3 regions of the Priestia sp. YIM B13486 genome follow, and region 2 is predicted to be linked to each of the others. Evidence: riboswitches for the same ligand, from Rfam matches in the RefSeq annotation. Region 2 holds a riboswitch; each other region holds the start of a gene.

Region 1 (10,943 bases), on a different contig from region 2:
AAAGAGATGAACCACGAGCGATTTTATATAACAGATGAAACGGTCATTGAACATATTGTTTCTACACAAAAGCAGTATTTCTATGCGCAAAAGACCAAGAGTATCAGCAGCCGTATTCAAGCGCTGAATAAGCTAAGAGACGCAGTCAAACAAAACGAGCAGAGAATTATGGATGCTTTAAAACAAGATTTAAATAAATCTGAAGTAGAGGCGTACACGTCGGAAATTGGGATTTTACTAGAGGAGATTCGGTTTACGCTTAAGCATTTAGCAAAATGGATGAAGCCTAAAAAAGTAAAAACCGCTTTAACACATGTGGGCTCTAAAGGGAAAATTGTTCCTGAACCGTATGGAGTCGCGTTAATTATTGCTCCGTGGAACTATCCGTTTCAATTAGCATTGTCTCCTTTAGTAGGAGCGATTGCCGCTGGAAACACGGCGATTATAAAACCTTCTGAATTAACGCCTAGCGTATCTCGCGTTATACAAGAATTACTGGCTGAAGCTTTTGACCCAGCATTTGTGACGGTGATTGAAGGCGCTGTAGACACGACGAGCCTGCTTTTAAAACAGCCACTTGATTATATTTTCTTTACGGGAAGTGTAAATGTAGGGAAAATTATTATGCAAGAAGCAGGGAAGCAGCTTATTCCAGTCACGCTTGAGCTAGGCGGAAAAAGTCCGTGCATTGTACATGAAGACGCAAACCTAGATCTTGCAGCGAAGCGAATTATGTTTGGTAAAGGGATGAATGCAGGCCAAACGTGCGTTGCTCCTGATTATTTGCTCGTGCATCAAAAAGTGAAAGCGCAGCTTGTAGAGAAACTTCGCGAAGCAATTTCTCAATTTTACGGTAGTAATCCACTTGAAAGCGACCGCTACGGCCGTATTGTCAGTGAGCGTCATTTTACTCGGCTAGTTGAGTTTTTAAAAGACGGAAATGCTATAGTTGGAGGCGGGTACAATAAAAACACGCTAACAATAGAACCTACGGTGTTAAGTGAAGTAAGCTGGACATCAGATGTTATGCAAGAAGAAATCTTTGGGCCTATTCTTCCTATGATTGAATATGAAACACTAGACGAAGTCATTCATAAAGTTCAAGAAAAAGCTAAGCCGTTAGCTCTTTACTTATTTACAGAAAGTGAAAATGTGCAAAACGTGATAACGGAGCGCCTTTCATTTGGAGGAGGCTGTATAAACGATACGCTTATGCATATCGCTACGCCATATTTGCCGTTTGGCGGAGTGGGAGAAAGCGGCACGGGTCAATATCATGGAAAAGACAGCTTTCAGACATTCACTCATTTTAAAAGCATGCTGTCTCAAACAACCAAGTTTGATTTGTCATTCCGCTATCCTTCGGAAAAACAAAGCTTGAAAATGATCAAAAAACTATTGAAATAAAAGAGCCTCCTGATAGGAGGCTTTTTCGTTATTTTGAAAGTGAAAGCTGAGAAAGCGGCCATTTTTCTTGGGTATATGCCATTTCCCAAAATAAATACTCCAGTTCACAGCTTTTGATGAAGTGATCTTTCATACGGTTACGTTCTTCTTCAGTAGCTTGTTCGGCGAGTTCATCAAGCTTGTTACAAAACCATTGTGTTGTGCCATTCATTTCTTCATTATTATAAAACTGAATCCATTCATAAAAAGGATGAGAAGGAGATGGATTTACTTGTTCTGTAATGCGCTGGCCAATTTCAACGTACGTCCATGGACATGGAAGAAGCACTGCAATGATTTCTGCTAAGCTGCCTGTATGCGCAACACTTGTCATATGGTTAATGTAGTGGCTGGCCGTCGGTGAAAGCGTCTCAGTGTGAAGGTCTTCATAACGTACGCCTGCTACTTCACAAAAATTATTGTGAGGGTGTACTTCACTATGTAATACCGTAGAAATGCCGGCATTAAAGGCTTCCATTTCGGTACGCGTGCGGCATTTTGTTAAAGCAGCGCCGTAAATGCGAACAAATGCTGTTAAGTATTCGTAATCTTGAGAAACGTAGTGAATAAGCGCTTCTTTTGGCACGTTTCCTTCAGCAATTCCTTTAATAAAAGGATGGTTAAAAATGGCTTCGTAAATATAGTTTGCTTCTTGTCTTAATTGAGATGAAAATGACATCAAAATCCTCCTTTAATATGAGGAAGTCACAAACAAGCACATAAAGGAAATAAAAAACACTCCGTTTATAAACGGAGTGGCAAAGGACAGTAAAAACTGAACATTGCCACTTTCCTACGCTGGTATGAGCCAGATCAGGTTCAAAGGGATCAAGAAAACTTGTCTCAGCCGGTGGCACCCCTAGTGGACTTCCTATTAATCTAAGTTTAACTTACCATATATTCTGAAAAATAGAAAGCGTTATGGGAAATTGTGTGCTAACCGCTTTTCTTTCTTAAAGAGGAAATTTCTTAAAGCTATTTTTAATCATTTTTGTTTAAAAATGCATATTTTTAGGGAAGAAGAGGTATTAATGAAGGGAAGAGCCGTTTTCGTCTCCGAAACACTCCCATATAAATAGAAGAAAGGAGAGAACAAAATGGCGAAATTTCGTTTGTATGCTGTATTAAATACAGTAGGCTTGGCTATTACACTGCTTGTGAATTATTTAGCAAATGCCATTCCAATAGGAGGCAAAACAACGGGAGAAGCTTCTGCGCAAGTTCCTACGTTGTTTACACCAGCGGGTTATGCTTTTGCTATCTGGGGCGTTATTTATTTATTATTAACCATTTGGGTTATACGCCAATTTTTTGCAAGAGAAGATCAAAAGGAAATATATGCACGTATCGGCATTTGGTTTTTTCTAAACTGTTTGTTAAATAGTGCGTGGATCTTTATTTTCCAAAACGATTACTATAAGTTATCTCTTTTAGTTATGCTCTTTATTCTAGGCACATTAATGATTGTGTATTCCATTATTCAGCATTCTCGAATGACGACATGGTTTATGCGTCTGCCGATTTCGCTTTATCTTGGATGGATTTCTGTTGCGACTATTGTCAATGTGTTTGTCGTATTTCAAGCAAATGGAATACAGCACTTGCTTGGCTTAAACGAGTTAGCATGGACGATTATTATGCTGCTGGTAGGAGCTGTGCTGGGCATCATGTTTACATTAAAAAACCGAGACGCTGTTTATCCGCTTGTTTTTATTTGGGCTTATATTGCCATTGCAGTGAAGCAAAGTGGAAATCAGCCAATTGTCATTACTGTCATCATTTCAGTTGTTTTATTAGCAATTGCCATTATTGTGGGATTGATTAAACGCTATAGACGTTTTTAAAAAGAAGCTCTAGCTTTTGTAAGCTAGAGCTTTTTATGATGCTCTTTTGATTGTAAAAAAGCAGCTGTAAAAGCAATTAAGCTAATTAAAATACCAAAAGGAACAACAATTGGTACGAATGATAAAATAAATGTCATAAGTGTAACCTCCATGTTGCATCGGTGCATAATGAAAAATTCAACTTTTTTAAATTGAAGTTCCGCTATTATAGTATGCTAGGCTTTATGTTTGGAGCCTATATGTTTAGAAATAAACGAAAAAGGCAACATACGTTACATACAGGTTATATTAGGAGGAGTTAAAATGGAAACATATTTAGTCGCTTACACGGATAAAGATGATATGGAATATAAACAAGTGACGTGCGAGAGTTATGAAGATGCAGAGCGTACGGTCCTTCGTTTAGAGAGAGAAGGGCATATGCATATTGAAGAAATTTCAAATCAAGAAGCCTACCGTGGAGATGAATCCTCGTACAGAGAATAAATTTTGAATAGAAACACCAACCTTAAAATGAAGAAGCAGCTGCTTCTTCATTTTTTCTATTCTATATAGATATCGTTTTATAGAAAAAAGTAAAACGGGAATGATTTTCTTCTGCATTTATGGTACAGTACTAATCAGGTGAGTTTTGAGTTTAGAAGAGGAGAGAGTAACATTATATGAGTAAAGGAAATCAGTGGTCTTCACGCCTCGGTTTTATTTTAGCATCTGCTGGGGCAGCAATTGGTCTAGGAGCGATATGGAAGTTTCCATACGTAACGGGAACCAGTGGCGGTGGAGCGTTTTTTGCGTTGTTTATTTTATTTACGATTTTTATTGGATTGCCGCTTCTGTTGGCAGAATTTATCATTGGAAGACATACGGGGAAAGAAGCGATTAGTGCTTATAAGGCAATTGCTCCAAAATCCGCTTGGGTATGGATTGGCAGGCTGGGAGTACTAAGCTGTGTCGTTTTGCTTTCCTTTTACAGCGTCGTTGGCGGCTGGGTGATTTTATATACGATTATGAGCGTAACCGGTATGCTAAGCGGAAAAGAGTACGGTCCGTTGTTCAATGCCGTCATTAGCCAACCTTATGTAGTATTAGGTGCACAGGCGCTGTTTTTATTAATTACAGTGTTTGTTATTTCAAAAGGCGTACAAAAAGGAATAGAGCGTGCTAATAAATACATGATGCCGCTGTTATTTATTTGTTTTATCATTATCGTGGTGCGTTCTTTAACATTAGACGGAGCAATGGACGGAGTAAAGTTCTTTTTGAAACCGGATTTTTCAGCCATTACAGGGTCATCTGTTCTCTATGCGCTCGGTCAGTCGTTTTTCTCGCTTTGCGTGGGATTATCTTGCATGGTGACATATAGCTCTTATTTAGGGAAAAAAGTAAGCTTGACGCGTTCAGCTGGGACTATTGCTATTTTGAACTTGTTTGTTTCGCTGCTGGCGGGTTTGGCTATTTTCCCAGCCGTTTTTTCATTTGGATTAAAGCCAACTGAAGGACCTGGACTTTTGTTTGTGGTCTTGCCAACAGTATTTGAGAAAATGCCGTTTGGTACCGTCTTTTTAGCACTGTTTTTAATTTTATTTCTATTTGCTACGCTTACGTCTGCTTTCTCACTGCTGGAAATTATCGTAGCTGCTTTAACCAAAGACGATCAGACAAAACGAACTCGCTACGCTTCTTTATCAGGGATTCTTGTGTTTGTGGTAGGTATCCCATCAGCGCTTTCGTTTGGTGTACTAAAACATGTCTCACTTTTTGGCAGAAGTATATTTGACGTAGCTGACTTTTTTGTGAGCAACTTAATGCTGCCTCTGGGAAGTTTAGCCATTGCGATTTTTGTGACATTTAAAATGAAAAAAGAAGCCGTGTACGAAGAGTTTATTTCAGGAAGTACAAAAGGCGCTAAATTATTCAACGCATGGTTCTTTCTAGTTAAATACGTATTGCCTATTATTATTATAGCTGTTTTATTAAGCTTACTTGTTGCATATTAAAAAAAGCACTCATCTGAGTGCTTTTTTTGTTTATTTTGCAAACACGTGATTTCCGATTGTGATCGTAACCTGTTTTTGACGAAGCCATTGGTCGCTTGTTTTATCTGGATTAAAGAAGAATAATGAACCTTTTCCTTGACCTCTAAAAGCTAGTGCTTCATTTACAGCTTTTTTTGCTTCAGCATCAGCTGCTTTATTAATTTCACCGTTTTGTACAGGTGTAAACTGTGTACCTTGATAAATGACATCATGAATAGAGTTTGGGAAAGAATCGCTATCCACGCGATTTAAGACAACTGTTGCTACAGCCACTTTGCCAGCGTAAGGTTCGCCTTTTGCTTCAGCTTGTACAAGGCGAGCTAACAATTCTTTATCACTTTCGCTAATAGAGTTAGGGATTGTTAGTGTTTCATTTGCATTAATAGAGTCCGTAGATTTGTGATTCGCTTCTTTTAACTGTTTAACCGTAACGCCGTATTCAGTGCCAATCTTGTAAAGAGTCTCTCCGGCTTTTACGCGATGAGTTGTTTCAGCGGCATTTGCCCCGTGACTCATGCCGAACATAGGAACTGCCAGTGCTCCAATAATTGCTAGTTTCTTAAACATAAAGTAAGTACCTCCTGAAATCCTTTTGAACGCCCCTTTTATCACGGATCGGTGCGTGCTGTGCACCGAACTTTATATGTACGTTTCAAAGATTAACAGGTGTCAATACATCTTGTCACTGCTTAAAACATACCAATCTAGGAAGATATTATAATAGTTAACAGATAATTTGAAAAATACGTTGACTGATAATAAAGGAGTGAATTATAATGAACGAGTAAATAGTTAACCGTTTAACTGGAGAGATTTTATGGGAGAAAAGATAACGATTCGTGATGTAGCGAAGCATGCAGGGGTATCTGCAGCTTCAGTATCTTACGTCTTAAACGGAATTAACAAAGTATCCGATGAAACAAAAGAGCGAATTTTAACAGCGGTAAAAGAATTAAACTACGAACCAAATTTAACCGCCGTTAGTCTTTCGAAACAAAAGTCAAATATGATTGGCGTTATGTTCCCGCTTACAGATGATTCACTTTCTACTATATTTAAAGATAACCATTATTACAGTGAAATGATTAGTGGAATTGAATATGTAATCCGTAAGCATGGTTATGATCTAGTCATATCTGGAGCGAGTAGCCCAGCTGATTGTCTAAAATGGATTCGAACGAGAAATATTGATGGTCTTCTGTTTTTAGGAGCCTTCCCGCATCGATTGTATGAGAAAATGAAAGCGTTATCGAATCCGATTGTGCTAGTAGATACATATGAAAGGTACGAACGTGATTATCATCATATTTCTGTAGACGATGAGTATGGAGGATATCTAGCTACAACACATTTAGTGAATTTGGGGCACAAAGAAATTGCCTTTGTTGCTCATCACCTCGTCAATAGTCCAGTGGATAAAAAGAGGTATATAGGCTACGAGAAAGCATTAAAAGAAGCGGGCATTACGCCATCAAAGACGTTTGTTTTTGAAGTGAACGAAAGTTCGTTTGATAACGGTTACAATTTAGGGAACAAGCTGCTGAAAGATCATAAGGATATTCGGGCGGTTTTTGCTTCCTCTGATACGCTGGCGCTTGGAATTATGAAAGCACTGCAAGAAAAGGGGAAAAAAATTCCGCAGGACTACTCAATCGTAGGGTTTGATGACATAACGTTTAGTAGCTATGCATCTCCCAGTCTAACAACCATTCGTCAAGATGTATTTAACAAAGGAGTCGTAGCTGCGACCTCGCTTATTCAAGCAATTGAACACCGTTTCAGCACGCTGCAGCATGTGAAATTATCGGTTGAACTTATTATTCGAGATTCGACTGCTAAGCGCGGGTGAACCGCAGTAAGTTAACCGGTTAACCAAAGTTTAGCATTTATGAAAAAAGGGGATATAAGTTAGCATTCACAAAAAAAGGGGATATGAAAATGATTAATGTTACAGTATGGAATGAAAATCGTCATGAACAGAAAAATCCGGTTGTAAGAGAAATTTACCCTGAAGGCATTCACGGTGCCATCGCTTCTTTTTTAGAAGAAGGAGGGTTTCGTACACACACCGCAACATTAGACGAAGTAGAACACGGGTTGACTGAAGAAGTATTAAATCAAACGGATGTTTTAGTATGGTGGGGTCATTTAGCACATGACGAAGTGAAAGATGACATCGTTGAGAAAGTAAAGCAGCGCGTGCTAGACGGTATGGGGCTTATTGTCTTGCACTCAGGTCACTTTTCTAAAATTTTTAAAACGTTAATGGGCACAAGCTGCGACTTAAAATGGCGTGAAGCAGATGAAAAAGAGCGCTTGTGGGTAGTAGAACCGAGCCATCCGATTGTGGAAGGTATTAGTGAATTTATCGAGCTTGAGCGCGAAGAAATGTATGGAGAGCACTTTGATATTCCAGCACCTGATGAACTGATTTTCACGAGCTGGTTTGAAGGCGGAGAAATTTTCAGAAGCGGCTGCACGTACAAACGCGGAAACGGAAAAGTATTTTATTTCAGACCTGGACATGAAACATATCCAACATACCATAACAAAGACATTCAGCGTGTCATTATGAATGCTATTAAATGGGCGAAGCCAGCAGAGAGAAAACGTCCTGTTTACGGCAATGCGCAACCGCTTGAATCAATCGCTGTTAAAAACTAATTAATAATGCTTAAGCAAAGGGGATAGGAAAGATGGCAAAAGTAAAAATTGGCGTTATTGGGTGCGGAAGCATTGCGCAACACCGTCACTTACCAGAATATAAGATGAATGAACAAGTAGAATTAGTAGCCGTTTGCGATATAAACACAGAACGTGCAAACAGCGTAGCGCAGCAGTACGGTGTAAAAGCTTACACAAACTACGAAGAACTTTTAGCAAGCGGTACAGTGGAAGCAGTGAGCGTATGTACGCCCAACTATCTTCATGCGCCTATTTCGGTTGCAGCGTTAAACAGCGGAGTTCATGTCCTGTGTGAAAAGCCGATGGCAACATCAGAAGAAGAAGCGAAAGCAATGATTGAAGCAGCAAAAACAAACGGTAAAAAACTAATGATCGGACATAATCAGCGCTTTGTAGCTTCTCATCAAAAAGCTCGTGAACTTATTGAAAAAGGGGAAATCGGTAAAATTTACAGTTTCCGTACGGCATTTGGCCACGGCGGTCCTGAAGGTTGGAGCGTGGACGGAAAAGACAGCTGGTTCTTCAAAAAAGACGAAGCGTTTATTGGGGCTATGGGGGATTTAGGCGTTCACAAAACCGATATGCTCCGCTACATATTGAATGAAGAAATTGTAGAAGTCGGTGCATTTGTAGAAAGCAATGCAAAAGACTTTGCAAATGTAGACGACAATGCTGTATGCGTATTAAAAACGCAAAGCGGGATTATCGGGACGCTTGCGGCAAGCTGGGCTTACAATGGAAAAGAAGATAACTCCACGATTGTTTACGGAGAGAAAGGGATTCTTCGTTTAGAGGACGATCCGACGTATTCATTAGTTGCACAATATGCAACGGGTGAAGTGGTGAACTATGAATTAGGAAAAATCCAGTCGAACGATGAAGGCGGACAAAGTAATTCTCACGTCATTGAACAATTTGTAGATGCAGTTGCAGAAGATAAAGAATCTCCTGTTCCTGGTGAAGAAGGATTAAAATCACTTGCTGTTATTTTAGCAGCTTTAAAATCAAGTCAAACGAAACAAATTACGCGCGTGTAAGAGGTGAAAAACGTGAGAATTGGCATAATCGGAGCAGGAGGGATTGCTGTAAGCAGGCATATCCCAGCATTCAAACAACTGGGTGATGAATGTGTGATTTGGGGGCTTAGCGATATTAATAGTGAAAGAGCCACAGAGGTAGCCAATGAGCATAATATCCCTCACGTATTTGTTGATTACAAAGATATGTTTAAAGAAGTGGATGCTGTATGTATTTGTACACCGAATAAATTTCACGCCGAGTTTGCAGTAGAAGCGCTAAAAGCAGGCGTTCACGTCATATGTGAAAAGCCAATGGCGATGTCTAAAGAGCAAGGTGAAGAAATGCTTGCTGCTGCTAGAGAATCAGGTAAGCAGTTAGCGATTGCGTATCATTACCGATTCATGAAAGAAGCGCAGGCAGCGAAAAAAATGATGACAGAGGTAGGGCGCCCATTAGTTGCACGTGTCAGAGCAATGCGTCGCCGAAAGGTTCCCGGTTGGGGGGTATTTACGAACAAAGATCTTCAAGGAGGAGGCAGCTTAATTGATTACGGCTGCCATTTGCTTGATTTAACGCTTTGGCTGATGGGAAACCCAAAGCATACTGAAGTGCTGGGAAGTACATATAATGACCTGAGTAAAACGCCTAACCAATTAAATCAATGGGGAGCATTTGATCATGAAACATTCAGCGTGGATGATCATGTAACGGCCTATATTAAATTTGAAAATGGAGCGTCGCTTCTTTTAGAAACTTCTTGGGCTGCTAATATCGCAGATGATGAAGAGCACGTAAGCATATCAGGGGTAGATGGCGGTTTAAGCGTGTTTCCGTTTGAACTATACACGTCTAAAAACGGTATGCTCATGAACAGTACGTCACCTTGGATAGATGGAGAAGATGATTACAGCCTGAGTCAGGCTAAAAATTTCGTTGAAGCGTGTAAAGGAAATGCTGAATTAGTGGTAAAGCCACAAGAAGCGCTTCAAGTCTCAGCTATTATTGACGAAATATATCGCACAGGGGGAAATTAAAATGAAACTTGGAGTATTTACGGTCTTATTTGCGGATCTTTCTTTTGAAGAGATGTTAGATAAAGTAAAAACAGCAGGTCTTCATGCTGTTGAAATCGGAACGGGCGGCTATCCGGGAAATAGCCATTGTCCGCTAGATGAGCTGCTTGAAGATGAAGAAAAAAGAGAAGTCTATATGAAGCAGATAAAAGACCGCGGACTTACAATCAGCGCATTTAGCTGCCACGGCAATCCTATTTCACCTGAGGCAAGTTTTGCAAAAGAATCTGACGAAACGCTTCGCAAGACCATCCAACTAGCATCACTAGTAGGTGTTCCAGTGGTTAACTGCTTCTCTGGAACAGCAGGAGATCACGAAGAAGCGAAGTACCCAAACTGGCCTGTTACTCCCTGGCCTAACGAGTATGGAGACGTATTGAATTGGCAGTGGGAAAATAAGCTTGTTCCTTATTGGAAAGAAATTGGAGAACTAGCGGAGGAGCATAACGTGAAAATTGGTTTAGAACTTCACGGCGGATTTTTAGTTCATACTCCGCATACGCTCCTAAAGCTTCGCGAAAAAACAAGTCCAGCGATTGGCGCTAACCTTGATCCAAGTCATTTATGGTGGCAAGGAATTGATCCGGTAGGAGCTATTAAAATTTTAGCAAAAGAAAATGCGATTCATCATTTCCATGCAAAGGATACGTACTTGGACCAGGATAATATTAATATGTATGGCCTGACGGATATGCAGCCATACGGAGAAGTCCAAACGCGTGCATGGACGTTTAGATCCGTAGGGTGCGGACATGATATAAAAGAGTGGTCTGATATGATGAGTGCACTTCGCACATACGGATACGATTATGTAGTCAGCATTGAGCATGAAGATCCAA
Region 2 (10,943 bases):
CAGTTGATTGTTCAATGATAAAACGCATGTTCAACGGATTAATAATACCTTGACCTGAACCTATAGGCGAAGCTCCTGGCATAATGGCATGTACGCCTAACTCCTCTAAACGACGCGCAAGTAAAACATCATCTGATGTGTAAGGTAAAACGGTAAAGCCCTCTTTTAACAGTTCTTCACTGGCTTTTAATGTTTCAACTGGATCAGGAAGCAGCGTTTTATCACATCCAATTACTTCTACTTTCACCATGTCACAAAGTCCAGAAGCCTTTGCTAATTTAGCAATACGTACGGCCTCTTCTGCATTTTTTGCTCCAGCAGTGTTAGGCAAAAGAGTGAAACGCTTCACATCAAGCGCTTCTAATAAATTAGGCTGATTTTGATCAAAAATATCCATTCGTCTCACAGCAAATGTTAAAATTTCTGTTTCTGACTCTTCTACCGCTTGACGCTGAGTCGTAAAGTCCGGAAATTTCCCTGTCCCTAATAATAAACGTGAATTAAATGTATATTGTCCAATTTTTAACATACTCTTCATCCTCCTCCGACAAATGAAACAACTTCTAATATATCGCCATCTTTTAAGCATGCATCGCTATGTTCTTCTTTTTGCAAAATGTTCTTGTTTAGCTCAACAATTACCACTCGTTCATGCAGGTTCTGAGCCTGCAACAAGTGCTCGACCGTTTCAATTTCATCTCCAAAAGTAACGGTCTTACCATTAATGATTAGATTCAATGAACTCCCTCCATTACTCTTGTTAGCTGAAATGATGTAAAAAATGAATGATTCAGCTTTTTCCCTAACAAAGCATCAGCCATAATTTTTCCAGTTGCAGCACTTAATAAAATACCGTTTCGGTAGTGGCCAAACGCCATGTGTAGATTCGCTATTTCAGGATGCTCTCCTAAATAAGGCCAGCCATCATTTGTTTGTGGACGAAGACCAGCCCATGCTTTTTCAAATGTGGCTTCTTTAATAGCTGGCAGAAGCGCCGAAGCTTTATTCAGCAAAAATTGAATACCTTGTGCAGAAACCGTCTTGGTAAAGTCATGCTGTAGCTTAGTTGCCCCGATTACGATTCTTCCACCAGTCTTAGGCACTAAGTAAAAACCTTCATCTAAAAAAATCGTTTTAGAAAGCAGCGGCTTATGACTTCGAAGAGCAATACACTCCCCTTTTACGGGAAACACGCGACCTAAATGTTCAGAAGAAATAAAGCGTTTAGCCCATGAGCCTGCTGCAATAACTACTTTTTCTCCGTAAAAAGAGCCTCTGGACGTCTGTACACCTTTTACTGTTTCATTTTCCATAATAAGAGAATGAACATCACAGTATTCGAATATATCTGCTCCGTGATACAAGGCTCCATGAGCAAGAGCTTGCGTTAACTTAGCCGGAGCTAGCTGGCCGTCCCCCGGTATTGTAATGGCTCCGTATATGTCTGGAGAGAGACCGGGTTCTAACAAACGCGCTTCTTTTACATCGATCCATCTTACATGTTCATCCCATTGGTGGTGCTGAGCGGCTTTTTTCTTTAATACGTGTGCATCTTCTTCTGTTACAGCGACTTTTAATAAGCCTTTTTGAATGAGCTCTACGTCGATGGCCGTTTTTTCTTTTAGTTCCTTCACCAGCTCAGGAAACATGCTTCTGCTCTTAATAGCAAGGTCTAAAAGAGGACCTTCTTCATCAATTTCAGCTTGAGCACCTAAAATACCAGCTGCTGCACTTGAAGCTTCACAACCAATTTGATTTCGTTCAAGAATGGCCACTGATGCTCCTTGTTTTGACAAATGATAAGCGATAGAAGAGCTGATTATGCCTCCTCCGACTAACAGTACATCATAATGCTGCTTCATTTTCTCCACCTCCAGATGTCCATATATGAGAATATTGTTTAATCGCTTTAAGGGGATTTTGCGCAAGCATGACACCAGACATCACAGCTATACCGTGTGCTCCTGTTTGAAGCACCTCTTTGGCATTTACAGGTGTAATTCCTCCAATGGCAATAACCGGTATCTGTACAGCATCTACTACTTCTTTTAGTGCTGCTACCCCTCGACTTTTTAATCCTTTTTTTGAATGTGTTGAATAAATATGTCCGTATAGAATGTAGTGGGCACCATCTTTTTCAGCTTCTAAAGCCTCTTCCACAGAGTGAACTGATTTTCCGACAATAAGAGAAGGAAATACGTCTCTAACACACGAAACATCTAAACTATGATAGGCAAGCTGTACGCCTTTTGCTTTTAAAGCATGCGCTACATCAACTCGGTCATTTACAATAATTTTAGAGAGACAAAATGGCAGGCTTTCTAGCAAACATTGAATCTGCTTTGCCGTTTTCTTTTTTTCTCTAATATGAATGGCACCCGCAAAAGGCTCAATAGCCGTTAAAATGTCCCGAACCTCTTCAATTGGCTGCTTATCTGTTGTAACGACATGAAATTTAGGAATATCCATATGATCGAAACCTTTCCGTTCAGAATAAAGAGAAATTTCAATCACTTCATCTTGTGTAGAGGGCTTTATTACATACAAAAAAACCACTCTACAACGTAGAGTGGTTAGCATGCATCGTTATGTAAACATGATCGCCACTTCCCTACGCTGGTACAAACCAGATCAGGTTCAAAGGGTCCGAAATACATTCGTCTCAGCTTCAAAAAGCTCCCCTAGTGATTGCTATTTATTGATTTTGTTTTCGCACTTAAAATTATAACACAACTAGATGTAAATACAATATCTCTTTATGCTCTTACGGCTCTCTTCCTTTTATAGATGTATCTTTTAAGCTTCTTTACTAAGTAAGAGGTCCGGCGCACCTCATCATTCTGCTTTTTATATGATTAGTAATCGGTATAGTCGTCAAATTCTTCCTTGTCTTTTTCCTTTTTCCGATCCCATATAAACAGCAGGAGTAACATAATAAAAGTTAGAATATAAAAACCGTAAAAAATAAATGCCGCCACAACATTTATAAATAAAAATAAAAAACCGATGATCTGACCTGCAACAGCTACAATCAACAAAATGTATTTCCAAACTTCTGCTTTTCTATCCATTCTCTACTTCTCCGTCTTTTTGTTTTTCCCTACTAGAAACGTTCTCTTTACTTAAATAAAAACGTTCCTGCCAGTAAACCGACTGTAAATAAACCAACTGTTCCAAATGCTGAAATCCCCACATACGCCAGCATTTTCCGATAAGATTTTTCTCGAATTAACTGTACGGTTTCCACACTGAACGTTGAAAAAGTGGTAAAGGCACCAAAAAAACCAATGCCAATCATTAAAAATATTGAATCATCATAAGCATGACTCGGAACCTTTCCATAATAACTACCGTAAAAAAGACCAAGCCCAAACGCACCGAGCAAGTTTACAAACAGCATTGATACTGGAAAAGGAGGGTTTGAAACTGTTTTTGTAACTTTTAAACCCAAAAGATAACGGCATATTCCTCCAGCTGCCCCGCCAAGTGCCAAGCTCACTATGCTCATTTACTTCACCTCATGTACTTTCACTAAATTTTTCCCTGCCGCTTCACCGCATAGATAGCCTGCTAAAGCAAGAAGGATTCCACCTACTAAAGAGACCATTACATAAATGGCTCCCCAAAATAAATGGTGCTGAGTGAGAGAAATGACGTCTCCTGCAAACGTTGAATACGTTGTAAAACCGCCGCATACGCCAACTCCTAGTCCAAGCTTTATCCATTCTTTTGGCTTTTTCCACACAAAAAATCCTGTTAATAGGCCTAGTATGAAGCTTCCTAATAGGTTTTCAATTACCGTTCCTATTGGATAGCCCGTATATAATAAGGAAAGATTCAGCAAATAACGTGCATATGTACCAGCGATAGCACCAAAGGCAATTGAGATCAAGTTTATGGCTTTCATCATATCGCTCCGTTTCATAAATTCTTCTTTAAGTGTACCATAAGGAATTTATTTCTACCTTAACATTTAACTATATGTTTATTGCACCAAAAGTCATGAAAAAATGAAAGAGAAAATCGTCGCATGAAACTTCCTTTTTACTCCTCAAACCTCCCTTAAAAATCCACTTAATCCAAATTTTAAAAACTTTCTGTATCCTTATGATAAACCGTGTATAGAAGGTATATTTCCCTTATTTTAAGTCACATTAATCGTATAAGTTTTTTTTGTTGACTTTTGCTGTGTTCTTGTTTAGTATCACAGAGTATCATTTCCTATCAGAATACTAGGGGGTTTAGAAAATGAAGAAATTTGCTGCACTTTTGTCGCTACTATTAGCTTTCACAGTTGTGCTTGCCGCATGCGGTTCTAGCTCAAAAAATGAAGCAAACAATGGAGACAATAAATCTTCACAAGAGGATTTATATAATAAAGTGAAAAAAGATGGCGTATTAACAATTGGAACTGAAGGTACATACCCTCCGTTCACTTTTCATGATGACAAACAAAAGCTAACTGGGTTTGATGTAGAATTGGCTCAAGAAGTAGCTAAACGTCTTGGCGTAAAAGCTGAGTTCAAAGAAACACAGTGGGATGGCATGTTTGCCGGATTAGATGCTAAACGCTTTGACATGATTGCTAACGAAGTGGGTATTCGTGAAGATCGTCAAAAGAAATACGATTTCTCTGATCCATACATCCAGTCAGGCGCTGTATTAATTGTTCGTAAAGACGAAAAAGATATCAAATCATTTAAAGATTTAAAAGGAAAAAAATCAGCGCAGTCATTAACAAGTAACTATAAAGACATGGCTCAATCTTATGGTGCAAACATTACGAGTGCTGAAGGTTTTGCTCAAGCAGTAGAACTAATGAGCGCAAACCGTGTTGATGCTACAATCAACGATAAATTATCGTTCCTTGACTATAAGAAAAAGCACCCTAACGCACCTATCAAAATCGCGGATGAAAAATCCGATGGTGCTGCAAGCGGCTTTATGTTTAGAAAAGACAGCGGTAAGTTAGTGGATGAAGTAAACAAAGCATTGAAAGATATGAAAAAAGACGGAACATACGCAAAAATTTCTAAGAAATGGTTTGGCGAAGATGTTTCTCCTAAATAATATTTTTCCTGATGGAGAGCGATTGAATCAATTGATTTCAATCGCTCAATCATCTCTCTTACCAATGCTAAAGGGAGCTATTCAATATTCTATTCCACTAACATTAATAAGCTTTGCCATAGGCATTGTGTTAGCTGTTTTAACAGCACTTGCTCGCTTGTCGTCAAATAAGGTATTAAACATGATTGCACGTGTATATGTCTCAATTATTCGTGGAACGCCTTTGCTTGTGCAATTATTTATCATTTTCTACGGATTACCTAACTTAGATATAACAATTGATCCATTTATCTCTGCTGTTATTGGATTTTCATTAAGTGTAGGTGCTTATGCATCTGAAATTATCCGAGCAGCAATTCAATCTATTCCTAAAGGACAGTGGGAAGCTGGCTACTCACTTGGTATGACCTATTCCCAAGCGTTAAGACGGATTATCTTACCGCAAGCAGCACGTGTATCGATTCCGCCATTATCTAACTCTTTTATTAGTCTTATTAAAGACACGTCACTTGCATCGCTTATTCTTGTTTCTGAAATGTTCCGTCAAGCTCAAGAAATTGCTTCAACTAACTATGAGTTTTTACTTCTTTATAGTGAAGCAGCGCTCTTGTACTGGATTATGTGCACAATCTTATCCATTATCCAAGGACGCATTGAAATAAGACTAGATCGTTACGTATCTAAATAACTGTTTCAAGTAGCTAAAGGAGTTTTTTATATGATTAATATCAAAAATTTGCATAAATCATTCGGTGATTTGCAAGTATTAAAAGGGATTGATTTGGAAGTTGAACAGGGCAAGGTAATTGTATTAATCGGCCCTTCTGGATCCGGTAAAACAACTTTTTTACGTTGCTTAAATCTGTTAGAAATCCCAACAGACGGTACGATTGAACTTGATAAAAAAAGCATGAATTTTACCAACCCTGTTCGTAAAAAAGACATTACTTCATTTCGAAGCCTAACAGGTATGGTCTTTCAAAACTATAACTTATTTCCTCATAAAACTGCACTTGAAAATGTTATGGAAGGTCCTGTAATTGTAAAAGGTGTTTCCACTCAAGAAGCAGAAAAAAGAGGGAAAGAATTATTAACACGAGTTGGCTTAGGAGACAAGCTCGACTTTTATCCTTTCCAGCTGTCTGGCGGACAACAACAGCGCGTTGGCATCGCCAGAGCAATGGCGATGGATCCAAAAGTTATGCTGTTTGATGAGCCTACTTCAGCTCTTGATCCTGAGCTTGTAGGAGACGTTCTTCAAGCCATGAAAGACTTGGCAAAAGAAGGAATGACGATGGTGGTGGTAACTCACGAAATGCGCTTTGCCCGTGAAGTAGCGGATGAAGTTATTTTTATGGATCAAGGCGTCATTATGGAAAGAGGGACACCAGATAAAATATTTTCAAATCCTCAACAAGAGCGGACACGTCAATTCTTGAATATGATTCATTAAAAAGGTTGCACACTTTCATGTGCAACCTTTTTCTTTATTTGGCTACTGCTTTTTTCATCAAATCTGTAATGTACGTAAAGAATGCTTCAGCTGTGACATCATATACGACATCTACAGGTCGTCCCTCTTCGGAAATTTCTGTTCTTCCTTGGCTCGGTGTTTCTGTATGCACAATACTCGAAACGGTTTTTACCTTCACAAGTGTTGAATTCCCTGTAAATGCTGTTGTGAGTACATCCCACAAATAATATGTTGAATTGGTTTCAACGTGTACAAGCGGCGGGCAAGCCGCGTAGCACTGCCCTACAAAGTCTACTCCTTCATATCTTCGAAGTGAAGCCCACATTTGACGAATAGCGGGCGTTAAGGGAACTTGATTCGTGCTTTCTAAAGCAACCATCTCAATTTTAATTTTGCTTTTCCATACTTTCGCTACTGCTTCTGGATCCCAAAAAGCATTCCACTCCGCCGTTCCATCATGTTCGGGCTCTTGCACGTTTCCTACTTCTTGAAATGTACCGCCCATCCATACTAACTTGTCAATTTTCTTTTCTATTTCCGGCGCTTTTTCCAATGCTCTTGCTAAATCTGTTAACGGTCCTGTAAACAATAAAGTTGTTTTCCCGGCTGTGTGCTGCAATGTCTCGATTAAATGATCATGAGCAGGGAGCTGACTTATTTTTGTTTGTACTTCCCCTTTTTCATTTAAAATCGGCAGTGCATCTACATAAAACGTATGCATGCGCCACTCCTTTGGAAATGGATTCATACCGCGTGAAGTAGATTTAGCGACCTCAATATCATAACTTCCAAAACGATCAATAATCTTTTGGCTTGCGCTGATACCTGGCTCTAGATATCCGTCAGCGGGAATAACAGATACCCCTGTTACCTTTACATCATCCATTTTCAGCAGTAAAAAAAGCGATACTAAATCATCAATGCCTGCATCATGGTTAAAATATATGTTTGTGCTCATTTCTCTTCTCCTCTTTTCTATGTATTGCTAACTAATAGCTATACCGCTATTTTATAATGAAATAATCTCTTTCGTAATCAAAGTATTAGGAACTTCTTTTACTATTTTCTATAATGGGTATAGAAATAAGGTAGTCTATGTATAGATATATACATCTCATTATAGAAAGGAGAAATAAAATGGAGCAATCATTTTCAGCATTAATCGTAGATAAAAAACGTGAAGAGCAAGTGGAGGCGTCCGTCCAAGAACTGACGCTAAACGATTTGCCAGAAGGCGATGTACTTATTCGCGTTCATTATTCAGGGGTGAATTATAAAGATAGCTTAGCCAGCATCGCAAACGGAAATATTGTGACAAGCTACCCATTTGTTCCAGGAATCGACCTAGCAGGAGTTGTTGTATCTTCTGACAGCCCTGATTTTAAAGAAGGTGATCATGTCATTGCAACAAGCTATGACATTGGCGTATCACACTTTGGAGGCTATAGTGAGTATGCGCGCATACGCAGCGAATGGATTGTCCCTCTCCCTGAAAATTTAACGTTAAAAGAAGCAATGATTATCGGAACAGCTGGCTTTACAGCTGCTTTATCTGTGCATCGCTTAGAGGAAAACCATACTAGTCCATCTAATGGCTCTGTGCTTGTAACAGGCGCTACGGGAGGTGTAGGAAGCTTTGCGGTTGCCATTCTTTCAAAATTAGGCTACACAGTGGAAGCAAGTACGGGAAAAAGCTCGGAAGCAGCTTATTTGAAAGAGCTTGGCGCTTCCTCTATTGTAGCCCGTGAAGATGTTTATAACGGCAAATTAAAAGCATTAGGCAAGGAAAAATGGGCCGCTGCGGTGGATCCTGTGGGCGGAGAGCCTCTAGCTTCTGTTCTCAGTCAAATTCAGTACGGAGGCTCTGTAGCGGTCAGCGGGCTAACGGCTGGAGGCAAAGTGCCAACAACAGTCTTTCCCTTCATTTTAAGAGGGATTAATTTATTAGGTATCGATTCTGTTTACTGTCCAATGCCTACTCGAAAAGAGATTTGGAATAGACTTGCTAATGACTTTAAGCCTGAAAGCTTCGAACCTTTCATTCAGCAAGAAATTTCACTACAACAGCTCCCTGAGGTACTTCCGACTTTATTAAAAGGACAAGCTCGAGGACGAACAATTGTGAAGCTATAAAAAAATGGAGAAACCTAGGTTTCTCCGTTTTTTTACGAACAGAAGCATGTTATTATGCATCTATTTTTGCTATTAAATCCGTCACTAATTCTTTCATGGTCACATCCGCTAAGACTTGTTCCATGGCATCTTGAGAACGTTTTAAAATCAATTCAAGAACACTTTGAATATTGGCTCCTACAGGACACTCCACATTCGGATTTTCATGCATTTGAAACAATTCTCCTTCTTCCACTGCCGCCACCGCTCGATAAACGTCCAGCAACGTTATCTCTTCTAGATCTTTCAATAGATAAGCTCCGCCAGCTCCGGCTTTTACACCTACGAGTCCAGCTTTCTTTAACATCCCAATTACTCGTCTTATAACAACAGGATTTGTATTTACACTGCTAGCAATCCACTCTGAAGTACTAGGATGACTGCTATCTACTTTAATTAAAGATAGTATGTGAACGGCCACGGTGAATCGACTGCTAATTTTCATTGCTCTCACTCCTAATTTGTTGTAATCATTATAGTTACAACATTTATGAAAGTCAAGCATGCTTTTTTAGGAAAGAATGTCCTCTTCTACCGCCTCATAAAAACGCATCGTTTTCTTGATTTCCATAGCTTTAGAAAATGCTTTCGTTTTCTTTTTATTCGCTTCTTTATGTTCGTTCACATGTTCCTCTCTTGAGATCCACGCTTGAAAGAACTGCTTGTCTTCCCACTTCGATACAAAGACATATTCAACTTTATCTGCAGAATCTTTTTTCCAGCATTCGAACGATAAATTTCCTTTGGCTGCCTCAATTTCTGTTTTGTTTTTCTTAGCTTTTTGCGTGAGCTGTTCTTCAAATTTCTTTTCTGTTTCAAAACTTGCGTTTACAACAAACATCTTATCTTCCTTTCTAAATGAAAGTAATTCTCATTCGATTATTGCATAGTAATTTTATTTTTTCAATTTATATGGATAAGTTACAGAAGCCCAAAAAGACCGCTGTTTAAGCGGTCTTCTTTTTTACAAATGTTTTCTATGCACTGTTTTTCCATCATACGTAAAGGCGATTGGCTTGCCTTCCATTACCGTTTCTAAATGAACGGGGCGGCCCCAAAGCTGATGAACGTACGGTACCACTTTTTCTAAGTATTTGACATCTAATTCAATTCCTTCATACCAATGTTTTAAATAGAGCTCTCCATTTTTTAGATAGTCTCCATTGGTTACTGTGATATAAGGAAATCCGCCGTTTACGCGCATATTAACAAGCTGATCTCTAACTTCTGTCCACTCTTTGTCAACGATTTTATAGTCTTTTCCTTGTTTTTGGAATAAGTACATATCCTCTCGCATGACTAAATCTTTTGTTAAGTAATTGCGAATAAAGGAAATATCTGATTCAACCTCACGTACCTCAAACATCTTCTCTCTTCCTGACCCCGGCTCCACGCCCCGGCGAATCATATCTTCTGTTGGATTATTGTAGCGTTCTTCAATGTCTTCAAAGATTTTTAAACCTAAATAATATGGATTGATTCCCGTCTTAGAGGGCTGCACAACCCCTGCATTTAGCTTGGCGAATTCTATCGCTTCATCACTCGTTAAGTCCATTTCTCGAATAATGCGCTGATGCCAGAAAGAAGCCCAGCCTTCATTCATAATTTTTGTTTCAAGCTGCGGCCAGAAATAAAGCATTTCTTCTCGCATCATCGTTAAAATATCCCGCTGCCAGTCCTCTAAATAAGGACTGTATTCTTCGATAAATAATAAGATGTCTTTTTCAGGCTGAGGCGGAAATTTTTTGAAAGATTTTGGAGGTTTTGGTTTTTTCTTTTCTTTATAATCCAAATTCCATAAATCATCGTAAGGAGAAACGATTTCTTCTTCCGATGATTCTACATCATCTATGCTCCAAGAAAGCTTGGCACGCATAAGAGACGGATCAATATGTTCCTGAATCGATAGGACAGCATCCAAAAACTTTTCTACTTCACGCTTACCGTGCTTTACTTCGTATTCTTTAATTCGATCAGCGGTCGCTGCCATACTTTCTACCATATCCCGTTTAGTGTTGGTAAAACGGCTGTTATTTTTAAAGAAGTCACAGTGGGCTAACACGTGAGCTACAATTAATTTATTCTGAATAAGCGCATTGGAATCCAATAAAAATGCATAACAAGGATCTGAATTGATAACTAATTCATAAATTTTACTCAATCCAAGATCGTAGTGTAATTTCATTTTGTAAAATTGTTTTCCAAAGCTCCAATGTGAAAAACGAGT
Region 3 (10,943 bases), on a different contig from region 2:
ATAAAAGACAGCTAAATTCAATGGAAGCTGGAAACATTTACTTTAATTTAAAAAAGAGCGTGGCAGCTAAAGCACTTGTGAATGGCTTCAAACAGGTAACGAAAGATAAAGATATCCATAGCTTTATGGAGGAATGTTTGCACACAGCCAGTAAGAATATAAACATTTTTTCTTCCTTACTTCAACAAGAAAACTTGCAGTCTCCACGCTTGATGGATGCTGAAATTACAAATTCTGACGTAGCCCCTTTTTCTGATAAACTAATGGTATTTCATGCGGGATTTTTGTTTCATTTAGCTACTACATATTATGCTGCAGCTATGATAACTAGTATGAGAATAGACGTAGCCGGACATTGTGATGCTTCTATTTTAAGGGATTTAAAAACCATCTCTTCTTTTGGCCGAATAATAATCAAAAAAGGATGGATCGAAAAACTGCCAAGAGCAGATGATCGGAAAGAATTGTCTTAATATCCTGCGAACTTACCTGTAAATAAAAAACATCACGCAGAGCGTGATGTTTTTTAAAGTGATTCAATTTTAGTCAGGTGCAGCTGTTTATTGCTGTAGGAAACGGTATAGGTTCGATAATACTCTTTTTCCTGACTTTGACCGTTCGTTGTAATTGAAATGACTTCTTTCGTTTGGATTGTATAGACCGCTTCGTTCTCTTCTTCACTCACAGATTCCACGTCTAATACCGAATAATCAACGAGTTCTTCTCGAATATCTCTTTCGTACAGCATTTTCACAAGCTGCTTTTGATCATTCCACAAAACACTATCCCGCTGGATATAAGGCTGGACGTGTTCAAATTTATTCGTGTTAATGGACTTTGTTAAATCTCGCAAATAATGTTCAATGAAAATATCCGCTGTTTCTTGATCAACTTTTTGGATGTTTTTTAAATTAAAATCTTTTTCTTCCTTCTCTTCTTTTTCTTTTTCACCTTCTTTAAAATCGTCGATTCGCTGAGAACTGTTTTTGCTGATGGCATACGTTTTATTATTCTCTTTGAAAACCAAGATTTCTTCCTTTTCGCCTTTTTCATTTGTGCGGGTAGATTCACCTTGATATGAAATATCACTAGAAGGATTAATTGACTTTACGTATTTGATATATTCATCGGCCGTAATGTTGAGGTATTTTTGATGATAGGTAACTTCATCCCATTCGTTTAATTTCCAGTGCTTATTAACGTATTTAAAATTCATGTAAATGGTCAGTCCGCCGCTTCCTTCTTTACTAATTGGCTCAATAGCCGAGACCGAAAATTGCCCAGCGTGATTGTTAATAAGTTCAAATCGAATCAGATGAGTTACATCAGGAAAAAAGCTCATATTGCATTCTTTGCAGTAATAATTAGTAGAAATACTTTTTAGCTTTGTTGCAATTAAAGATGAAGTTGCGTATGGCGTTAACGCTTTTTTTAGCGTTTCATAATCAGCAGGGTTAGATTCATTTTCCCATTCGTACTCTTCGCCTAATTCTTTATAGGTACTTGAAATTTTGTTCATCGTCTCAACCGCAGTTTTTTCTGCTTTTTTTTCTGATACAAGATCAGGCGGAAGAGATGACTTAGCTTGATCTTTTGGGATCACTTCATCTGAGGAAGGTTCGGTTGGTTTGGATAACTTAACTGTTTCTTTTTCTTCACAGGCTGTCAAAACCATTAGCAGCAGTAGAACGAATGCAATCGTCCATTTTTTATGCATAAGGTGTCCTCCTCAATGCCGAATTTAGTCTGTTTTTAAAATAATCTTTAATTCTCAAACGTATCGAGCACGTAATCACCGCTTGGAATTCCCCACTTTGCCTTTTTATTTTGATCTGTTTTAGCAAGTAATGAAATGGAATTTTCTTTGAGCGTAATGACAATGGTTCCTTTATTTCCTTGTCCATCATTTTCATATTCAATGGCTGCTTGGTTATTTTCAAAGCGAATATTTTTTTGTTCAACGGTTGACACGCGGATTTTGCTAGGTGGCTGGTACGAATTTATTTTAATCGTTGCTTCCGAGTTTGATGTAGCAAGAAATTGAATGATAGGAGATCCGTTATCATTGCCAGTGGTCCATTTTCCATCGTAGTCGTGTAAATCTGTTGTTTGTGTAGTGGGAGTTTCAGTGCTTGCATTTGGTTTAGATGAAAAGTCAAATGGTTCTACATTCGATAACTTTAACGTATCGTTTTGATAAACGGCTGTATAAAGGCGGTCACAAATTTTAGTATAAGGATCTTTACCCGGCTGTTTTAATAAACTTTCCTCGTGGGTTTGTATTTTGAACACATGGTTAGGTTCTTCATACCAATTGACAATATGAAACGTTTGCTTCTTCTGCTCGATGCCTTGGCGTGTGAAATTTTCAACAAGAAGGTTTTGCTCTTTATAAAAAGAACTGTCCGCTTTCAAAAAAGGTTTTAAATCATCAAAAGAGTTTTGATCCGCTGCCTTTCCAAACGCTGAAAAGTAATCAGTCATCCAGGCTGTAATAAATTTCCCGCTCATTGCTTCTTTATTTAAATCAATCGATTGAATGCTTTCTACCTGTGTTTTTGGTTCGTTTAGTACTTTTTTTGCATCTTTTTCTACTATCATTGTATTTCCGTCTTTTAATGTTTCTTCTTGCTGACAGGCTGATAACAGAATAGATGAAACAACCGTGATAATGATTGTATTACGTTTGTTCATCATAATTGCCCCTTCTTTATCTAATATAAATGTATGTATATTCTTCCAACAAACAGACCTAGTATATCATTCTACAAAAAAACGCTCAACCCTTTAATTTCGCAAGAAAAACGGCTTGCCTTTACAGCGAGCCGTTTTCCTTCCTATTTAATGGATGCTTCTTGATATGAATTGGCTGCTTCTTTTTTGAGCTGTCTAGAGCCATAAAAGACATAGTAAATAATTGAAAGAAGGAAAATTCCAAGAATCACATAAATTAAAGGTAGAGAAACGCCAAACAGCATTAAATTTGTTGTAAGAACACTGTATTTTATGATGCTGTACAAGCACAGAATCCCTAATACTAAGGCAGTGCTTGGCACGACCGGGTAGTTCACTTTAAAAGGACGGGACAGGTTAGGTTCTTTTTTACGTAAAATGAAAAGAGAAACTAAACTGATGCAGTACATCATCATTGCTCCGAACACGGATAAGATAATAAGTGCATTGGCAAACGTTGCAGATCCTGCACAAATCACGCCGATTGCTCCCGGAATCAACAAACCGCCGACAGGAACTCCTTTTTTATTCGTTTTAGCAAGAAATTTAGGGAAGTAACCATCTCGTGCAAGCGCATAGGTTTGTCTTGAAAATCCCATGATGATTCCATTTAAGCTAGCAATCAAGCCGAATAGCCCGATAATAGCAACAACGGTTGAAATGCCGTTTCCGTATACAGAAGACAGCGCCTGCGGAAGTGGATAATCGGCTAGCTTCCCGCTTCCTCCGCCAAGTCCTGCTGTTACAAATAGTGTAAACAACGTTGCGGTTGCTAGAGTAATAATCGCTCCAATAAATCCTTTAGGAATGTTTTTCTTAGGATTTTCCACTTCTTCCGCTGCCATTGCTCCACCTTCTATTGCCAGATAGAACCAAACAGCGAATGGAATAGCTGCTAGTACCCCTGTTGGCCCGTTAATAAATGAATGATCATTAAAAATATTTGATGTTTGTACATGAGGCAAACCAGCTACATAAAAAATAGATAAACCAATTAGTGCAACAATGGTAGCTGTAAGCTCAATCACCGCTACTTCTTTTACCCCGATTAAATTTAATAAAACAAAGAAAATAAAGGCACCTACCGTTGCGTATACAGGGTTAACGGCTGGAATGAGAAAATGCAGGTATGCTCCTGTTGACACTGCAATAGCAGGAGGAGCAAAAATAAATTCAAGCAAGCAGGCAATTCCTGCGATATATCCCCCAAAAGGTCCAAGTGCTCTTCTTGCATAAGCTGAAGGTCCACCGGCTTGCGGGATAGATGTTGAAAGCTCTGCATAACTGAACATAAACGTTGTGTAAAACACAGTTACAATTAAGGTTGCAATTGCAAGCCCAATAATCCCGCCTTGTTCAAACCCGTAATTCCACCCAAAGTATTGTCCTGAAATAACCATGCCCACTGAAATAGCCCATAAATGAATAGGTTTCAATTGTTTTTGTAACGCCATACGTTCTCCTCCTTTTGATGTTTAGACAATAAGATGTACACCGCTTGTTTGCTGCTTAATCATTTTGTCAATCATGGTACCGATATGTGCGGCTGCCTCAATAGGAGGCGTCCCTCTTTTATGAATATTAGAAATAACCATACGATCAGACTCTTTTTTGCCTTTGCTAGGTTCATAGCACATGTAAGCACTCATGGATTCAGCACTGACCAGTCCAGGTCGCTCTCCAATCAATAGCACAAGTGCTTTTGGCTTTATGATCTCGCCAACTTCATCCATACACGCAACCCGTCCCCCTTTCACAAAAAATGAAGTCCCGATATGAAGTCCATATGACTGCAGGGAGTCAATTAAAGCTGGATACACGTCGCTTATGTTTTCTTCGATTGCCTTGGCGCTCAGTCCATCTGAGACTACTACTTGTACATCAGGCTGCCGCACGCAGTTTTTGAAAATTTCTTTCTTAGCGTTATCTGCTAATAACCTTCCTTGATCCGGTCGTTTTAAATAATGTTCTTTTGACTCCACGCGTGTATTCACAGAGAAAAGGTTAAACTCGGCTAAAATATCTTCTGAAACTACTCCATATACAGAGTCTACGGCTGCAGCATGATCCGTGCGAAAAGATAAAACGTCTTTTGTTAGCGGCCTTGTTCCTGTACGGCCGACACCTATGCGGGCAGGGGTAAATTGTTTAAGTGTTTCAAGCTGATCGCGATTTGACTTTGGTATCATAGTAAGCACCTTCCTTAAATCAAATTCATAAAAATAGTTGGGTCTCCGGCTCTAGATGTAAAGCGCCCGTTGTCCATAATGCGCTGATCTTCAAGCCACTTTTGAAATAACGGCGTTGGGGTACGGCCTAACACATTACGTACTGTTGCAATGTCATGATAACTAAGAGACTGGTAGTTTAGCATGCAGTCATCAGCCATGGGCACTCCTATGACAAAGTTCACTCCAGCTGTTCCCAGAAGCATACTTAAATTATCCATATCATTTTGATCAGCATCCATGTGGTTGGTGTAACATACGTCTACTCCCATAGGCAGGCCGTGCATTTTACCCATGAAATGATCTTCTAACCCAGCTCGTAGAACTTGTTTGCTGTTATATAAGTATTCAGGTCCAATAAATCCAACAACTGTATTAACTAAGAAAGGCTTGTAGTGACGAGCTAAGCCGTAGCATCTAGCTTCGAGCGTTAATTGATCAATGTTATAGTGAGCTTCTGCTGACAGTTCAGAACCTTGTCCTGTTTCAAAATACCAGCGGTTTGGACCTTTTGCCGTTCCTTTTTCATGAATTAGCGCTGTCGCTTCATCAAGCATAGACAGTGAAATTCCAAATGAATCATTACCAGCTTCTGTACCTGCTAAACTTTGAAAAATCAAGTCTGCTGATGCTCCTTTTTCAATTGCTCTTATTTGACTCGTTACGTGTGATAATACACAGTTTTGAGTAGGAATTGACCATTCGTTGATTATATTTTTTGTTTCATTTAAAAGCGCGTAAATATTATCCGTTGTATCAATAACAGGGTTAATTCCGATAACCGCATCTCCAATTCCATAGCTTAACGCTTCGTATAGAGATGCTCTCATTCCCTTTAAGTTATCTGAAGGATGATTAGGCTGGGCCCGAGAAGCCAATACTCCTTTTTGGCCGATAGTCGTTTGACAAGTAGTTTGCACTTCTATCTTGGCAGCTCCTTGAATTAAATCTAAATTGGACATAATTTTAGTAGCTGCCGCAATCATTTCGCTGCTTAATCCTTTGCTAAGTGCAAGAAGGTCTTCTCCGCTATGCTGATCGGATAAAAGGTATTCTCTTAAATCCCCTACTGTCCAATTTTTAATAATGTCGTAAACAGAGGAATCAATCTGACTTTCGATTAATGCCGAGACGTTGTCTTCATCTGCGCTGAGCAGCGGGTAATTTCGAATATCAGCAAGTGTGATATCAGCTAGAACTTGCTTTGCTGCCATTCGTTCTTTCATTGACTCAGCGCTAACTCCTGCGAGCTGATCTCCAGAACGCTCTTCGTTTGCTTTGGCCATGATTTCTTTTAAGCTATAAAATGAAAATGTTTCTCCTAACATTCGTGTAGTTTTAAACATCGTTTCCTCCTTGTGTGTTCAGCTGATTATGATGAAAAAGCGAGCGTTTTAACGGAAACGGAGATCGCTTCTCCGGCTACTGGTAACCCTAGATCGATGTAATCTCCGTGTGTAAAATCAATTTGATCTAAACAAATAATTTCTAACTCTTTCCTCTGTTTAGCTAGTGCTTGTCCTAAAGCTTTTGCAATATCTTGTTCGCATAGAACAACGAGGCACTTAGCTCCCTTAAAACAAGCAATAAATTCATCGCTTATTATTTTTGCTAATTCTTGAAGCATCTTATAGCTGCAGTAAGGAAAATGAGATAAAGCAATAGCAGCAGGGGGGTCTTCTGCCCTGAAAAGAGTTGAAGCCTGCATACATGCCGCTCGAACTCTTTCTTGAAACAGCTGCGGATTCCACGTCTCTTCTTGCTGAACGGGTATCTCTACAATCGGGATATTTTTTAACGGCAGCCGCTTCGACCCAATATATACGGTTGATCCGCTAACTTCTGTATTTTGCATACCAGCCCCAATTACAGTAGCGCGCGTTGTCTCAGCGGATTGAGATACTTGGATGGATTGAAAATGATATGCTAGAAGCGGACCAACGTCTCCGTGTATGGCCACTTCCCTCACTGTTTTCGGCTTTTGCTTCTCCATCATTGCTCCTACCCCTCCTGAAATCATAATTGTTTCTGGTTGGATAGAAGATCTTGTATGAGGAGAAACGAGCAGCGAAGAGGTTTGAATTAGTGCTCTTACATAATTCACGGTTTCTTCAGCTAGTAATTGACAGATAGACGAGAGTTTTTCAAATGTTGCTTTTTCACCTTCTCGCAGTGTTAAAGAATTATTTTTTAAAAATTCAGTTAAATAAGGTGAAACGTAGGTAACAAAGCCGTCTGAATTCAGCCGAATTAATCTTCCACCTACATGCAGCGTAAACGTTTCGATCACTTTTCCGTTTTGACATAAAGTGATGTTAGCGGTGCCTCCTCCTACATCAATATTGGCAATTACTGCATTTGTTTCAGCGGAATGTTGGATTGCTCCTGATCCTTTTGCCGCCAATATTCCTTCCAAGTCAGCACCGGCTGTTGCAACAACAAAATCTCCAGCATGTTCGGCTAGATAGTGAACGATACTTTCTGCATTTTGCTTTCTGGCCGTTTCTCCTGTGATGATCACAGCACCTGCCTCCACTTGATCTAAGGAGATTCCTGCGTTCTTATACTCTTGTTCTAGTAGTACCGTTAATCTTTGAACATCGATTTCAACATCGTTTAGCATAGGGGTTGTATAGATAGAACTTACATACGTTACGCGACGATCAATAATTTGACAGCCTGGCAGCGTAAATTGATTTTGTTGATTTGCTATTAACAGCTTGCTTACAATCAATTTTGTTGTGCTTGTTCCAATATCTAAACCTATGCTCGTTATCCATTTCTGTAGCATGCTATCAATCCCTTATCTCGTTTGAATATGGTGATTATCATAAAACAGTTTTTTGAATATTTCACTAACTATGTTATCAAACCTGACACACTTTTGTGTAAACAAAGGTGACAAATGACAAAAAAGACTAAATCTTGGTAGATTTAGTCTTTTTGCTTATGATGAGTGTGATTTAGTTACAATCATTCTTGATGCGGATGGAATTAATAGTGAAAGAATGATTAAGCAGGCTATTAGTGACCCTACCATTGAAATACCGTTCATTGAAAAAGAATACCATAGAGCGGACATACCCTTTGGCGCATATGATCCCCAAAAAATAATGCCCGCAATAAAGTGCCAGAAATACCGTGCGAAGCTGCCGATAACAAGGGATAAAACAATCAAAACAAAAGCTTTTGATCTGTTATTGTTAGCTAAATTTGTTTTAATAGATTGCGAAAAAACACCTCCAAAACCTATAAAAGCAAAAGCCACAATATATTCAATAAACGTTTGTAGCGCTGTTAAAATATAAGCCGTTCCTGTTGCCAACTGCAACAGCCCCCATAATAGACCAGATAGAGCCCCGCCTTTTACTCCCCAGCGAAAGCACATAATAAAAATGGGCACCATGGAGAACGAAATACTCACAGCCGTTGCAATCTTAATGGAAGGCAAAAGATCAAGTAGAAGTGCTAATGCTGCAAAAATAGCTATTTCAATTTTAGCCTGTAAAGGTAATGCTTTATTCACGTTTCTCACTCCTGTTTTTGAATCATTCATATCAAACGGTTTACACAGGAGTAAGCAAATAGATATGCTACTATTCCCACATTCCTACGCTAGCGTTAACTAACAGGTTCTAAGGGTCTGAACATTTCGTTCACTCTCAGCACGGCGGCTCCCCCTGTGGTACGTTCGGATATTTATGTAGTATTATGACAACATTCATTATACCATATGTAACAAAATAGATTCGAGAGATTTCAAAGATGTTTCTATTTTCTGAATCTATTTTTTATAATGACAATCGTTTTAGTATTTGTTATACTTCTTTTATGTCAATTGAATATAAAAAACCCTCATCCTAATCGATGAGGTAGAGGTCGCAGTTTTTAATAGTAAAGTAACGGAAATGCAGAGAACATTGAGGATGTTGCTTGAAAGGAAAAATTGCCGAAGTTTAGATCACTTCTCGGTTGATTTAAGCTGGGGCTGTCTCCGAACAGGAACAGAACTGTCACATCATGCGAGTGATGTGAAGAGCTATCTTCACGGAAGGTTGACGCGGTTTTCAGATTTAAAAGCGCGCACATATACTGCGGGCTTTTTTTATGTTATCCCGTCTCTTTCCGTACATTCGAAAGGAGTATTTATCTATGCAAGAGCAGCAAGAATTAAAACGTGGGTTGAAATCTCGCCACTTAACGATGATTTCATTAGGAGGAGCCATCGGAACCGGCTTATTCCTAGCAAGTGGTGGAGCAATTCACACAGCAGGACCTGGGGGAGCGCTTTTAGCTTACGCTATCATTGGCGTCATGGTTTACTTTTTGATGACCAGCCTAGCAGAGCTCGCAGCTTATATGCCTGAAGCTGGTTCATTTAGTACGTATGCGTCTCGTTTTGTAGATCCATCCTTTGGTTTCGCTCTCGGCTGGAACTACTGGTATAACTGGGCTATTACGATTGCAGCTGAATTATCCGCTGGAGCCCTTATTATGAAATTTTGGTTCCCAAACTCTTCTTCTATTTTATGGAGTGCCCTGTTTTTATTAATTATGTTTGGGCTTAACTACCTTTCTGTAAAAGGATTTGGTGAATCTGAATTTTGGTTTTCGTTAATTAAAGTAGTAACAGTTATCATCTTTTTAGTTATTGGTATTATGATGATTTTTGGTATCTTTAACAATGAAGCACCAGGTTTTAAAAACTTCACGCTTGGTGATGGACCGATTCACGGTGGATTCTTTACTGTACTAGGTATTTTTATGGCTGCTGGTTTTTCATTCCAAGGAACAGAGTTGCTTGGGGTCGCGGCTGGAGAAAGTGAAGATCCGGAAAAAACGGTTCCTCGCGCAGTTAAACAAGTCTTCTGGCGCATCTTGTTATTTTATATTTTAGCTATTTTTGTTATTGGAATGCTTATTCCATACACAGCGGATTCATTAGCAAGTGATGATGTGCGGGTAAGTCCGTTTACTCTAATATTCGAACGAGCAGGTCTGGCGTTTGCGGCATCGGCTATCAATGCCGTTATTTTAACAGCCGTTTTATCTGCTGGTAACTCAGGTATGTATGCTTCTACGCGTATGCTGTGGAACTTAGCGAAAGATGGAAAAGCACCAAGGTTCTTAGCAAAAGTGAATAAACGAGGCGTTCCAGTTAATGCCTTAATCGCAACGGCACTTGTCGGTACACTTGCATTTGGTGCTTCATTTTTTGGAGACGGTGCGGTATACACATGGTTACTTAACGCTTCTGGTATGTCTGGTTTTATTGCTTGGTTAGGAATTGCAATCAGCCACTATCGTTTTAGAAGAGCATTTGTTGCCCAAGGTCATGATTTGAGTGAACTTCCATATCATGCAAAACTTTTCCCGTTTGGTCCTATCTTTGCCTTTATTTTATGTGCTGTTGTTATTTTAGGTCAAAACTATTCGGCGTTTATGGGTGATTCGATTGACTGGTACGGTGTACTTGTTTCTTATATCGGACTTCCTTTATTCTTAATTGTTTGGTTAGGATACAAATGGACGAAAAAGTCAAAACTTATTCCGCTAAAAGAATGCCAAGTAACAGTGAAAAAATACGAATAAAAAAAGCTCTCTATTCAAAAGAATAGAGAGCTTTTTTTATGTGATCTGATCAGCAAAATGTAGAGATATATAGGCGGGCTGTTTTTTCATAACAAGCATATAACCTTTGAGGGGACGATTGCAGTAATCAGCAGCTTCTATATAATAAATATGCTGAATTAACCTGCTTAAATGGGTTACAAAAGATGGAAGTTGATGAGTAGGAATGCTTTGGATGTAGTCTATGATTTCTTGCTTAGTTTGAAGGCCCGAACGAGTACATTGTAACAGATGAAAAAGCGGATCTGCTGTTATAGTAGATAGTTCAGAATTGTGTTTGATTCTATTCAGCTGGATATGCAGTTCTTTTTTGGACCATCTTTTTGGAATAGCTCTTATATGCTGATATTG

What was found. A riboswitch is a leader RNA that binds a small molecule or an ion and turns the genes downstream of it on or off. The one in region 2 is predicted to bind thiamine pyrophosphate.
Region 1: it holds a riboswitch for thiamine pyrophosphate, as region 2 does, so the genes downstream of both, tenA (thiaminase II) here and ACFX4G_RS23250 (thiamine phosphate synthase) in region 2, are expected to answer to the same signal.
Region 3: it holds a riboswitch for thiamine pyrophosphate, as region 2 does, so the genes downstream of both, thiT (energy-coupled thiamine transporter ThiT) here and ACFX4G_RS23250 (thiamine phosphate synthase) in region 2, are expected to answer to the same signal.

Annotation. Positions count from the first base shown of each region.
Region 1 is NZ_JBHZOZ010000002.1:373,912-384,854, forward strand. Features, by position in the region: gene ACFX4G_RS06055 (aldehyde dehydrogenase) at 7-1,407, shown strand; gene tenA (thiaminase II) at 1,436-2,125, opposite strand; TPP riboswitch at 2,220-2,317, opposite strand; gene ACFX4G_RS06065 (TspO/MBR family protein) at 2,544-3,290, shown strand; gene ACFX4G_RS06070 (hypothetical protein) at 3,594-3,776, shown strand; gene ACFX4G_RS06075 (sodium-dependent transporter) at 3,953-5,287, shown strand; gene ACFX4G_RS06080 (cell wall hydrolase) at 5,318-5,893, opposite strand; gene ACFX4G_RS06085 (LacI family DNA-binding transcriptional regulator) at 6,144-7,175, shown strand; gene ACFX4G_RS06090 (ThuA domain-containing protein) at 7,265-7,990, shown strand; gene ACFX4G_RS06095 (Gfo/Idh/MocA family protein) at 8,023-9,048, shown strand; gene ACFX4G_RS06100 (Gfo/Idh/MocA family protein) at 9,061-10,065, shown strand; gene ACFX4G_RS06105 (sugar phosphate isomerase/epimerase family protein) at 10,067-10,943, shown strand, end outside.
Region 2 is NZ_JBHZOZ010000012.1:67,535-78,477, reverse strand. Features, by position in the region: gene ACFX4G_RS23265 (thiazole synthase) at 1-529, opposite strand, end outside; gene thiS (sulfur carrier protein ThiS) at 535-738, opposite strand; gene thiO (glycine oxidase ThiO) at 735-1,862, opposite strand; gene ACFX4G_RS23250 (thiamine phosphate synthase) at 1,846-2,469, opposite strand; TPP riboswitch at 2,592-2,693, opposite strand; gene ACFX4G_RS23245 (hypothetical protein) at 2,856-3,071, opposite strand; gene crcB (fluoride efflux transporter CrcB) at 3,119-3,508, opposite strand; gene ACFX4G_RS23235 (fluoride efflux transporter FluC) at 3,509-3,907, opposite strand; gene ACFX4G_RS23230 (amino acid ABC transporter substrate-binding protein) at 4,249-5,070, shown strand; gene ACFX4G_RS23225 (amino acid ABC transporter permease) at 5,054-5,758, shown strand; gene ACFX4G_RS23220 (amino acid ABC transporter ATP-binding protein) at 5,789-6,523, shown strand; gene ACFX4G_RS23215 (nucleoside hydrolase) at 6,558-7,502, opposite strand; gene ACFX4G_RS23210 (NADPH:quinone oxidoreductase family protein) at 7,682-8,677, shown strand; gene ACFX4G_RS23205 (Rrf2 family transcriptional regulator) at 8,730-9,161, opposite strand; gene ACFX4G_RS23200 (antibiotic biosynthesis monooxygenase family protein) at 9,228-9,557, opposite strand; gene ACFX4G_RS23195 (SpoVR family protein) at 9,681-10,943, opposite strand, start outside.
Region 3 is NZ_JBHZOZ010000007.1:43,580-54,522, forward strand. Features, by position in the region: gene ACFX4G_RS18400 (DUF3231 family protein) at 1-473, shown strand, start outside; gene ACFX4G_RS18405 (TcaA NTF2-like domain-containing protein) at 527-1,717, opposite strand; gene ACFX4G_RS18410 (TcaA NTF2-like domain-containing protein) at 1,765-2,694, opposite strand; gene eat (ethanolamine permease) at 2,838-4,187, opposite strand; gene eutC (ethanolamine ammonia-lyase subunit EutC) at 4,209-4,922, opposite strand; gene ACFX4G_RS18425 (ethanolamine ammonia-lyase subunit EutB) at 4,937-6,307, opposite strand; gene ACFX4G_RS18430 (ethanolamine ammonia-lyase reactivating factor EutA) at 6,334-7,752, opposite strand; gene thiT (energy-coupled thiamine transporter ThiT) at 7,909-8,517, opposite strand; TPP riboswitch at 8,552-8,652, opposite strand; lysine riboswitch at 8,827-9,011, shown strand; gene ACFX4G_RS18440 (amino acid permease) at 9,114-10,553, shown strand; gene ACFX4G_RS18445 (hypothetical protein) at 10,590-10,943, opposite strand, start outside.